2 regions of the Sinomonas sp. genome follow, and region 2 is predicted to be linked to the other one. Evidence: predicted binding sites of a transcription regulator. Region 2 holds the regulator's gene; the other holds the start of a gene.

Region 1 (5,551 bases), on a different contig from region 2:
GACGGGTCGTTGCTCGACGACTTCGCCGTGGACCAGGTCGGCTCCGTGACGCTTCTGCGGAACGCGCCCTCGCCCGCAGCGACGTCGTCGATGGCGATCGCCGAGTACGTACTGCGCGAGCACCTCGGCATCCGGGTTTGACCCGGCGGAGGTGACGGCGCAACGGGTGGGGACCCTGCGGAGGTGACGGCGCAAGGGGTGGGGACCCTGCGGAGGTGACGGCGCAAGGGGTGGGGACCCGGCGGAGGTGACGGCGCAACGGGAGGTTGCGCCGTCACGTTTGCAGGGTGCTCAGGCCGCGGCGATTGCCGGCTGGTCCGCTTGGACGGCGAGATCGTCGTCGTCGACCGTCACGGTGACGCGCCCGCCGTCGGCCACCGCACCCGCGACGAGGAGGTCCGCCACGCGGTCTTCGAGCTCCCGCTGGATCACGCGGCGCAGCGGCCGCGCACCGAACTCGGGCTCGTAGCCGCGGTTGGCGATCCAGTCCACGGCGGCGTCGTCCACGTCGAGGGCGATGCCCTGCGCGGCGAGCCGCGCCTCCGTCCCACGCAGCTGGAGCCGCACGATCTCGTGCAGCTGCTCGCGCGTCAGCCTGCGGAACAGCACGATCTCGTCGATCCGGTTGAGGAACTCCGGCCGCATCGTCTCGCGCAGCCGCCCCATGACCCGAGCCCGCAGCTCGGCCTCAGACCCAGTCGCGTCGGTGCCGCCCGGAGCGAAGCCGAGCGCGGCGCCCCGGGAGGCGAGGAACTCGGAACCGAGGTTCGAGGTCATGATGACCACGGTGTTGCGGAAGTCCACGGTGTGCCCCTGGCCGTCGGTGAGCCGCCCGTCGTCGAGCACCTGCAGGAGCAGGTTGAACACGTCCGGGTGGGCCTTCTCGACCTCGTCGAGCAGCACGACCGAGTACGGGTGCCGCCGCACGCGCTCCGTGAGCTGGCCCGCCTCGGAGTAGCCGACGTACCCGGGAGGGGCCCCGACCAGCCGGCTCACCGTGTGGCGCTCGCCGAATTCGCTCATGTCGAAGCGCACCATCGCGGACTCGTCGCCGAACAGCGACGCCGCGAGGGCCTTCGCGAGCTCGGTCTTGCCCACCCCGGTCGGGCCGAGGAAGAGGAAGCTGCCGACGGGGCGGCCGGCGTCGCCTAGACCGGTCCGGTTGCGGCGCACGGCCTTCGCGATCGCGGCCACGGCATCCTCCTGCCCCACCACGCGCCCGTGGAGCTCGTCCTCGAGGCGCGCGAGGCGCTCGCGCTCGCCTTCCGTGACGCGGGCCGCGGGGATTCCGGTGGCACGCGCGACGACGGCGGCGATGTCTGGCTCGTCGACGACGGCATCCTCCGTCTCAGCCGGCAACTCGGCGGCGTCGGCAATCTTGAGCGCCACCTGCTCGATGCTGTCGCGCAGCCGCGACGCCTCCTCGTAGTCTTCTCGGGCCACGGCCGCGGCCTTCTGCTCCTCGAGCCGCGTCGCTTCGGCGTTCAAGGCCTCGAGATCGTTCCGCGGCCCGCGTGCGAGGCTCTTGCGGGCGCCCGCCTGGTCGATGAGGTCGATCGCCTTGTCTGGCAGGTACCGGTCGGTGATGTACCGGTGGGAGAGTTCGACGGCGGATCGGATTGCCTCATCCGTGTAGGCGATTCCGTGGTGCTCCTCGTACCGCGACTTGAGGCCGTCGAGAATGGCGATCGCGTCCGCGATGCTCGGCTCGCCGACCGTGACCGGCTGGAACCGCCGCTCGAGGGCCGGGTCCTTCTCGATCTTCCGGTACTCGTCGAGCGTGGTCGCGCCCACGAGGTGCAGTTCGCCGCGCGCGAGCCTCGGCTTGAGGATGTTGCCCGCGTCCATGCCGCCCTCGCCGCCGCCCCCGGCACCGACGACGGTGTGGAGCTCGTCGACGAACGCGATGACGTTTCCGTCGGCCGCGATCTCGTCCATCGTCTTGGTGAGGCGCTCCTCGAAGTCGCCCCGGTAGCGAGTGCCGGCGAGCATCGCGGGCAGGTCGAGCGAGACGACTGTCTTGCCGTGCAGTTGCGCCGGGACGTCGCCGGACGCGACCGCTTGGGCGAGGCCCTCGACGATCGCGGTCTTGCCGACGCCGGCCTCGCCGATCAGTACGGGGTTGTTCTTCGTACGGCGGGCCAGGATCTCGATCGCCTGCTCGATCTCGGAGGCACGGCCTATCACAGGATCCAGCTTGCCCTCGCGTGCGAGCGCGGTGAGATCGGTGCCGAACTTGCCGAGCATGCTGTCCTTGCCGCGGTCGCCCCTTCTACCGCGAGCGGTGCCGGGGCGGCCGGCGCGGCCTTGCGCAGGGGTGGAAGCGCCCGCGCCGTCGGTCTCCGCATCGGTGCTCTGCGCCCCAGAAGGCTCGCGGCCGCCGTCGTCCGCTTGGAACGACTGCGGCGTGATGCCGTGGGCCGCCAGGATCTGGCCCGAGGGCGCGTCTGAGGCGAGGACAAGCGCGAGGAAGAGGTGCTCGGGGTCAATGTAGGTCGAGCCGAGCGAGCGGGCGACCTTGTAGGCATCGAGCAGCGCATGCTGCGCGGATTGGGTGAGCTGTGGCATCCCGCCGTCGTCACCTTCGCCGCTCGCTTGCGAGCCCGCGGGCAGCCGCTGCTCGGTCGCGGCGACGATGTCCTCCGCGCCGGCACCTGCGAAATCGATCATGCCGGCGACGGCTTCCGTGCTGGCCAGTGCGTGCAGCAGATGCAGCGCATCGACTTCGTGGTGTCCGTGTTCAAGCGCGTAGCGTCCGGCCGCGGTCAGGACCTGCTGGCTCCCGCGGCTGAGGAGCCGAGTGATGTCGAGGGGGCGCCCCGTCCGGCGCGACCCCTGGCCCTGCAGGTAGCGGGCAAGGAAGTCGTCGAACGAACCGTTGCCAGCAGTCGGGCCGAAAAAGATAGGCAAACCATCCTCCAGAAAGTTGAGTGACTGTCGCTCATGTTCAACGCTGTGGCGAAGGAGATATTCCCGAGGCCTACCCTCGAGTTGCGCACCCGGGCTAGCGTGGCGGAATGACGACCATCGCACAGAACATCGTCGATACCCTCGCCGCCAACGGGATCCGCCGCGTCTACGGCCTCCCGGGGGACTCGCTCAACGGCTTCACCGACGCCCTCCGCGGGACGCCCAGCATCGAGTGGGTCCATGTCCGTCATGAGGAGGCGGGCGCGTTCGCTGCTGCCGCGGAGGCGGCGCTCACCGGAGAAGTCGCCGTGTGTGCGGGCTCGGCGGGCCCCGGAAACCTCCACCTCATCAATGGCCTCTACGACGCCAACCGTTCACGCGTCCCGGTCCTCGCGATCGCCGCCCACATCCCCAGCGCCGAGATCGGGTCGAACTATTTCCAGGAGACGCACCCGCAGGAGGTCTTCCGCGAGTGCAGCGTGTACGCCGAGCAGGTGACCGACCCCGCCCAGATGCCGCGCATCCTTGAGATCGCGCTCCGGACGGCCGTCGAGAAGCGCGGGGTGGCCGTCGTCGTGCTCTCCGGCGACGTCGCGCTCACCCAAGTCGATTCAGAGCGGGTCACGGTGGTCCGGAGAGCCCAGCCGAGCGTTGTTCCGAGCGGCCACGAGCTCCGTGAGGCCGCCGGCATCCTCAATTCGGCCAGCAAGGTGACCATCCTCGCTGGCGCTGGGGTCGAGGGGGCCCACGACGAGGTGATCGCGCTGGCCGATGAACTGGGCGCCCCGATCGTGCACGCATTCCGGGGGAAGGAGTTCATCGAGTACGACAACCCCTTCGACGTCGGCATGACCGGCCTGCTCGGCTTCAGCTCCGGGTACCGCGCCATGGAGGACTGCGACGCGCTCCTCATGCTCGGCACCGACTTCCCGTACCAGCAGTTCTATCCGGATCACGCGAAGATCATCCAGGTAGACATCCGCGGGGACCAGCTCGGCCGGCGCGCGCGCCTCGATCTCGGACTCGTCGGCGACGTCAAGGACACGGCGACCGCGCTCCTTCCCCTCCTCGAACGCAAGCGCCGTCGCACGCATCTGGACTCCTCGCTCAAGCACTACGCGAAGGCGCGGTCGAAGCTCGACGACCTGGCGACCCCCACCAAGAAGGGCCAGCCCCTCCATCCGCAGTTCATCACGCGGGTCCTCGACGAGCTCGCCGCAGACGACGCGGTCTTCACGGCCGACGTCGGGACGCCCGTGATCTGGGCCGCGCGCTATCTCACGATGAACGGACGACGGCGCTTGGTCGGCTCGTTCACGCACGGCTCCATGGCGAACGCCCTGCCCCACGCCATCGGTGCGCAGGCCGCCTTCCGCGGGCGGCAGGTTGTCGCGCTCGCAGGCGACGGGGGGCTGTCCATGCTCATGGGGGAGCTCATCACGCTCGTGCAGAACAAGCTGCCCGTCAAGCTCGTCGTGTTCAACAACGCCTCGCTCAACTTCATCGAGCTCGAGATGAAATCCGCTGGCTTCGTGAACTTCGGAACGGGACTGGACAATCCGAACTTCGCCGCGGTGGCGGATGCGCTCGGCATCAAGGGCGTGCGGGTCAATGACTCGTCCGAACTCGAGCGAGGCCTCAAGGAGGCCCTCGAGCACGATGGTCCCGCGCTCGTGGACGTCGCCACCATCCGCCAGGAGCTCGCGATGCCGCCCACGATCACTGCGCAGCAGGCAGGAGGCTTCACGCTCTACGCGCTGCGGACGGTGCTCTCCGGGCGCGGCGACGAGGTGCTGGACCTCGCGAAGACGAATTGGCGGAGGGTGTTCTAGCCCGCCGCGTCGAACGCGCCGCGCGCCTCGAGGATCTTGCCCGCGTGGCTCTCGGCCCACTCGCGGATCGCGTCGAGGGGGCCAAGGAGGCTCTCGCCGAGAGGCGTGAGCCGGTACTCGACGCGCACGGGGACCTCCGCGAAGACGGTCCGCCTGACGAGCCCGTCGCGCTCGAGCGTCCGAAGCGTCTGCGTCAGGACCTTGGGGGTGATCCCGCCAACGGCCACCCGCAGCTCGCTGAAGCGAAGCGTCCCCGCCTTGAGCGCCTGGACGATGAGTGGCGTCCACTTGTCGCCGATCCGCTGGAGCACGACCCGGGAGGGGCAGTCCGGGTCCATGACGTCGAACGGAATGCTTTCCATGAGGTAACCATAGCACTTTGAAGTACTTGATATCTTTCGGATACCGTTTCCCTGTCTGCAGCCGAAAAGACTCATCAAGGAGCACCACATGAAGATCGCCGTCTACGGAGCCACCGGCATGGTGGGGAGCCAGATCGTCGCGGAGGCCGCGCGCCGGGGGCACGAGGTGACCGCCCTCAGCCGCAAGGGCACCGCTGTGGAGGGCGCCGCCGTCGTCCGCGCTGCCGATCTGGCCGACGCCGAGACGTACCGCTCCGTCGCCGAGGCGAACGACGCCGTCGTGCTCGCCACGTCGCCCGATCGCACCGGGGGTTCACGCGAGCCCTACCTCGCCGCGCATCAGGCGATCGCCGAGATCCCCACCGATGCACGCCTGTACCTCGTGGGGGGCTTCGGCAACCTCCGGACGCCCGATGGAACGCTGATCAAGGATCTCCCCGACTTCCC
Region 2 (5,551 bases):
CCAGCGTGACGCTCGCGACCGTGTGCTGGGCGTCGTCCCGGATCTGGATCGCGTGGATCGAAGCGAGCTGGTACGACGTCGCGCCGGTGAGGACGGCCCGTCCCGCGTATCCCGTCGAGCTCCAGCTCGCCGCCCGCTCCTGCGCGCCGTCGTCGGCCACGATCCACACGCTGAAGACCCCTGCGGACGGCATCCCCCGGCACACGAGGTCCAGCTCGGTGCCCCAGCCCTTGCGGACCAGCGCGAGGTCGACCTGGGCGCCGTCGGACGAGGTGAGGGAGTAGGACGCCGCAGGCGTCGGAGTCTGCGATGGCGTCACCGCGGGCGTCGGGGGGCGCTGCGCCGTCGGCGTCCCCGCGACCACCGGCCCGAGCGCGACTCCGAGCGCAAGCGACGCCGCGGCGGCCCCCGCGAGTGCCAGGCGCAGCGCCCGACGGCGGGCCCGAACCCTCGCGAGCAGGGCAGGCGGGGCCGGGGCCTCGTCGGGCAGGGCAGGGGCTTCGTCGAATGCCTCGGCGCGATCGAGTGCCTGGGCGCGTGCAGAGGGAACGGAGTCGAGGAGCGCAGGCAGCGTCTCGAGCTGTTCGATCTCGGCCTGGCAGTCCCGGCACGTGGCCACGTGCGCTTCGACCGCGCGCGCCTCCTCCGGGTCGAGCGCACCGAGGAGGTAGGCGCCGAGCGCGAGACGGGCCTCATGATGATCGAGGGTCACCGTTCCACCCCCAACTCGTCGAGTGCGCTGCGGAGCGCCTTGAGGGCGTAGAAGCAGCGCGACTTCACAGTCCCCGCAGGGATGCCCAGCTCGAGGGCCGCTTCGTGGACGCTGAGCCCGCGGTAGTGGACGGCGACGAGCGCCTCCCGATGATCCCGGGTGAGCCGCATGAGTGCCTCCTCCATCACCACTCGGTCCAAGAGCTCGTCGATCCGTTCGGCGTCGACGGCCCTGTCGAAGCCATCCACCCCTTGCGCCGGGACGGTCCTCGGGCGCCGGGAGCGCTGGCGGTGCTGGTCCACGATGAGGTTCCGAACAGTCCGGTAGAGGTACGCGCGGAGCCCCGCCGTCGCCTCGGGCGCCTGGCGCCACACCCGCACGATCGCTTCCTGCACGATATCCTCGGCCTGTTCATCGCTGCCCACGGCTCCGCGGGCGAAGCGCCTCAGCGCTGCGCCGTGGTCGCGGTAGATCGCCGCGACCGCCTCCTCGTCCATCGGCATCCTGCCTCCCGGCCTGCGGTACCGCTTCGGAGCTTCGATCCGTGGAGCTTCGATCCGTGGAGCTTCCGCCCCTAAGACGACGTGCGCCACGGAATGGTTCATCGCGCGCCCGGGGGCTGCAGCCCATTGTCCTCGCTCTGTCCTCGCCCGAACCAGCACGCGGCCCCTCGCCGACCCGCGGTCTCACCCAGCACGCGGTCTCCCCAGCACGCGGTCTCACCCAACCCGCCCCAACCCGCGTGGCGCTTGAACCGAACGGCACTCGGCGTCGTCTTCAGGTCAGCGGCCGTGAGCCGCCCCCAGAACGGAAGGGCACATCATGAACAAGCGAGCAGCTCTCTTCTTCGCGACTGCCTCAGCGGCTTCCGCCCTCGCCCTCGCCGGCTGCGGGGGTGGGAGCGGAAGCGGCTACGGGGCCGGAGGAACGACGTCGAGCGCCCCCTCCATGTCGACCTCGCCGTCGTCGTCCGCGTCGTCCGCGTCGTCCTCCGCGGCCCTGACCCTGCAGACGTCGACGATCGGCGGCCAGACGATCGTCGTCGACGGCAAGGGAATGACCGTCTACTTCTACACGCTCGACAAGCCCGGCGAGGCGAAGAGCGCGTGCACGGGCGGATGCGCCGCGCTGTGGCCAGCCGTCACGAGCGACACCGCTCCGATGCTCCAGGGCGTCACAGGCAAGACCGGCACCCTCACCACCGCCGACGGCAAGCAGCAGGTCACGATCAACGGGATGCCCATCTACTACTTCTCCAAGGACACCGCTCCCGGGCAGGCGCACGGGCAGGGCGTTGCGGGCGTCTGGTACGTCGTGGGCTCCGACGGATCGATGATCCAGACTCCGCTCACGGCGATGTCGAGCACGCCGAGCATGTCCGGCTCCTCCGACAATTCGGGGACCTCCGGGTACTGACCGGCGGACGCGGGAGGCCGCCCGCACCGGTGGCGAGCAGGCGGCCTCATTCTGATATGGATGCCCCGCTTCTGATATGCTCCCCCGCCCCGGGTAGAAGTCCTGTACCGGGTTGGGATCCGCCGGAGTAGATTGGGTTACCCCGAAGCGAGGAGGAGTCATGTCAGACTTCCGCAGCTACACGGAAGACGAAAAGCGCAGCTACGTCGCCCCCACCTGTGAGCTGTGCGGGCAGCACCGGCACGTTGTCTGGAATCAGGAGGGCGACCGCTGGATCCCGCGGGATCGCGGATGCTCCAACGAGGCGTGCCCCCAATTCAGCGCGGTGTGACCGCCAGCGCGGCGTGACCCGTCAGCGCTCTCTGACCGTCAGCGCCGGGTGACGTCCTCGACGCCACTCTCGATCTCGTCGTCGTACGCGTCGTCGAAGCCGCCGTCCGCGGCGTCGGCGAGCAACTCGACCTGAGCCCGGCGCTCCTCGAGGTCTGGGACGAGGCCCACGCGGCGGGCGATCTCGTCTTCGATGCCGTCATCATCGAGGGCCAGCAGGCCGTCCTGCCGGCGGAGCCAGGCGCCGTTGAGGGCCACGAGGTCCTCGGCCTCGAGGGTCTCCTCGAATTCGTCGTCGAGCGCTTCCATCGCGGCAACCGCGGCGGAAGCCTCGCCTTCGCCCACGAGATACGTCTCGGCGTCATCCTCGCTCAGTGCGTCAAACGCTTTGGCCGCCGCTTCGAACAGTTCGAGGTGCCCGGGCGCGCCCATCTCGCGCAGGCCGTCCCGGACGAGCTGGTCGAGGTCCTCGCGGTCGCCTGCGCTGACGGCGTACTGGGCGAACCCGCCCTCGAGTGCCTCGGTGAGGTAGAAGTCCACGTAGTAGCTGCGCAGGGCGTTGAGGGCGATCTCGTCCTCGCCGAGAAGCTCTGCGTACATCGCGTTGACGACGTCGATGTTCGCATCGACGAGCTCGGCGTCCGGGCCCTCAAGGGCTTCGGCGGGCAGGACGACGGGGTGCTGGTTCGTGGGCACGGGGGCCTCCTGGTTCGAGCGGTCGGGCACGCTTCGACCGTACGACGCCGGCCCTCCCCTCCCCGCGAGGCCGAGGTGAACGTTGGGCGAACTGTGGGCGCGTGCCCCCGGCGTCAGAACTGGGCGGGTCCCGTTGAAGCGCCGGTCGAGGGACGTGGGCGCCAGACGACGATGGCCTGCGAGCGCTGCTCGGGCCGTTGGCCCCGGGTGAGGGTTACGACGTCGCCCGCGATGCCAGCGGCGAAGACGCGGCGGGAGTCGGGACCACGCCGTCGCGCGTCGACGACTTCCTGCTCGAGTTCGGATACGCGTGCCTGGAGCGCGGCGACCTGATTTTCGAGCTCGAGGATGCGGCGGATGCCCTCGAGGGAGACACCGTCTTTCGAAAGCCGCTGGACCTCCCGGAGGAGCTCGACGTCGTGCTGCGAATAGCGCCGCTGCCGGCCCGACTGGCGCGACGGCGAGACGAGCCCCATGCGGTCGTACTGGCGAAGGGTCTGGGGGTGCATCTCGGCCAGCTCCGCCGCCACGGAGATCACGAAGATCGGAGCGTACGGATCGATGGCCATGGTCTAGAGCCTCGCCTTTGCGGCCAAGCCGGAGCGCGGGTTGGACTCGGAGTTCTTCGCGGTCGCCGCCGCGAAGGCCCGCACGGCCTCCTCAGCCTCCTTGGACAGGTTCTGCGGCACGACGACGTCGACCGTCACCAAGAGGTCTCCTGTGCCCTTGGCCGTCTTGACGCCTTGGCCCTTGACCCGGAGGGTCCTTCCCGAGTTCGTGCCAGCTGGCACCTTCATCCGCACCGTGCGGCCGTCGAGGGTGGGGACCTCGATCTGGGCGCCGAGCGCGGCCTCGTCGAAGCTCACGGGCACGTGGATCCGGATGTTGTCGCCCTCGCGGGTGAAGAATTCGTGCGGCGTCACGTGCACCGTGACCATGAGGTCGCCGGGACCGCCCGATCCGGGGGCGCCCTTCCCGCGGACGCGGACCTTCTGGCCATCGCGGATGCCTGCGGGGATGCGCACCTCGATCACCTCGCCGTTCTGCTCGCGAAGGCCCACCGTGGTGCCGCGGATGGAGCCCGCGAAGGAGATCGTCGTGCTCGCCTGGCGGTCGGCGCCGCGCTGGGGCGGAGCCTGGAAGCCGCCGCCGCCGGTGCTGAAGCCGCCGAAGAGGTCGGCGAACTCGGGCGGGAGGTTACCGGTGTTGAACCCGCGGGAATGACGGCCCGCGCCTCCGCCGAACAGACCCCCGAAGAGGTCCTCGAAGCCCGCGGTTCCCTGCCCCGCGCCCGGGCCTCCAGCCGTGAAGCGCGCCCCGCCCATCGCGCGGATCGCGTCGTACTGCTGCCGTTCCTCGGGGTCGCTCAGGACTGAGTTCGCCTCGGTGATGTCCTTGAACTTCTTCTCGGCCTCGGCGTCGCCCGGGTTCTGGTCAGGATGGTACTTGCGGGCGAGCTTTCGGTAGGCCTTCTTGATGTCGGCGTCGGAGGCGTCCTTGGGCACGCCCAGAATGGAGTAGAAATCCTTCTCCACCCAATCCTGACTAGCCACTGAGGCCTCCTTCTCGTCTCTGCATCACATTCTTATCGCTTCGGGTACAGATAATCCCCCCAATCCTCGTTTCGGGTACGGATCTGCACGAGCACGCGTACCCGAAACGCCTGGGACGGGGGATATCCGTACCCGAAACGGAGGGGCGGACGACGGCGGGGCGCACCCCCCGTCGTCCGTGGCCCCGCCGTCCGTGGCCCCGCCGTCCGTGGCCCCGTCGTCCGTGGCCCCGCCGTCCGTGGCCCCGTCGTCCGTCCTACGGGACGGCGACGATGACCTGTGCCGCGCGCAGGACGCGCGAAGCGGTCCGATAGCCGGCCCGGAGGACCTGCTGGACGGTGTCGACCTCGATCCCCTCGCCCTGCTGCTGGATGAGGGCCTCGTGGATGTTCGGGTCGAATTCGACCCCCGTCGCGTCGATCCGTTCGAGGCCGTGGCTCGTGAGGATCCCCTCGAGCTTGGCGGCGATGGACGCGAAGGGACCCTCCGTCAGGTCGCCGTGGGCCCGCGCCGCGTCGATGTCGTCCAGGACCGGGAGGATCGAGGAGAGGACGCCCATCACGGCAACCTCCCCCGCGACGGCCCGATCTCGATCGACGCGCCTGCGGTAGTTGACGTACTCGGCTTGGAGCCGCTGCAGGTCGGCGCGAAGCTCGGCAGCCTCGTTCTGGACCCCCTCCGCTTCGCTCAGGATCCGCTCGGCCTGGGCGAGGACGTCCTCCGAGTCGTGGGCATCGTCCACAGGTCGAATCTCCTCATGCTCGGGCAGGTCTGCCTTCGTCGGTCCGGCGGGGCCGGTCCCGGGAGCGCTCTCGGGAGCGGTCTCGGGCTGATCCTGCGGGTG

Evidence for each region. The regulator HspR, encoded in region 2, represses chaperone genes until heat shock. The targets are predictions, from matches to a motif close to AAGTTGAGTCNNNNNGACTCAACTT.
Region 1: V7053_RS00085 (ATP-dependent Clp protease ATP-binding subunit) is a predicted target of HspR. The motif match lies at 2,924-2,948, and genes of this name have one in related genera.

The regions. Positions count from the first base shown of each region.
Region 1 covers NZ_DAIUJO010000001.1:17,327-22,877, forward strand. The annotation lists gene lhgO (L-2-hydroxyglutarate oxidase) at 1-141, shown strand, start outside; gene V7053_RS00085 (ATP-dependent Clp protease ATP-binding subunit) at 292-2,910, opposite strand; gene poxB (ubiquinone-dependent pyruvate dehydrogenase) at 3,018-4,742, shown strand; gene V7053_RS00095 (winged helix-turn-helix transcriptional regulator) at 4,739-5,104, opposite strand; gene V7053_RS00100 (NAD(P)-dependent oxidoreductase) at 5,193-5,551, shown strand, end outside.
Region 2 covers NZ_DAIUJO010000132.1:85-5,635, reverse strand. The annotation lists gene V7053_RS16285 (anti-sigma factor family protein) at 1-712, opposite strand, end outside; gene V7053_RS16280 (sigma-70 family RNA polymerase sigma factor) at 709-1,215, opposite strand; gene V7053_RS16275 (COG4315 family predicted lipoprotein) at 1,535-2,128, shown strand; gene V7053_RS16270 (hypothetical protein) at 2,289-2,459, shown strand; gene V7053_RS16265 (DMP19 family protein) at 2,498-3,154, opposite strand; gene V7053_RS16260 (heat shock protein transcriptional repressor HspR) at 3,268-3,723, opposite strand; gene V7053_RS16255 (DnaJ C-terminal domain-containing protein) at 3,727-4,707, opposite strand; partial or broken gene V7053_RS16250 (nucleotide exchange factor GrpE) at 4,964-5,551, opposite strand, start outside.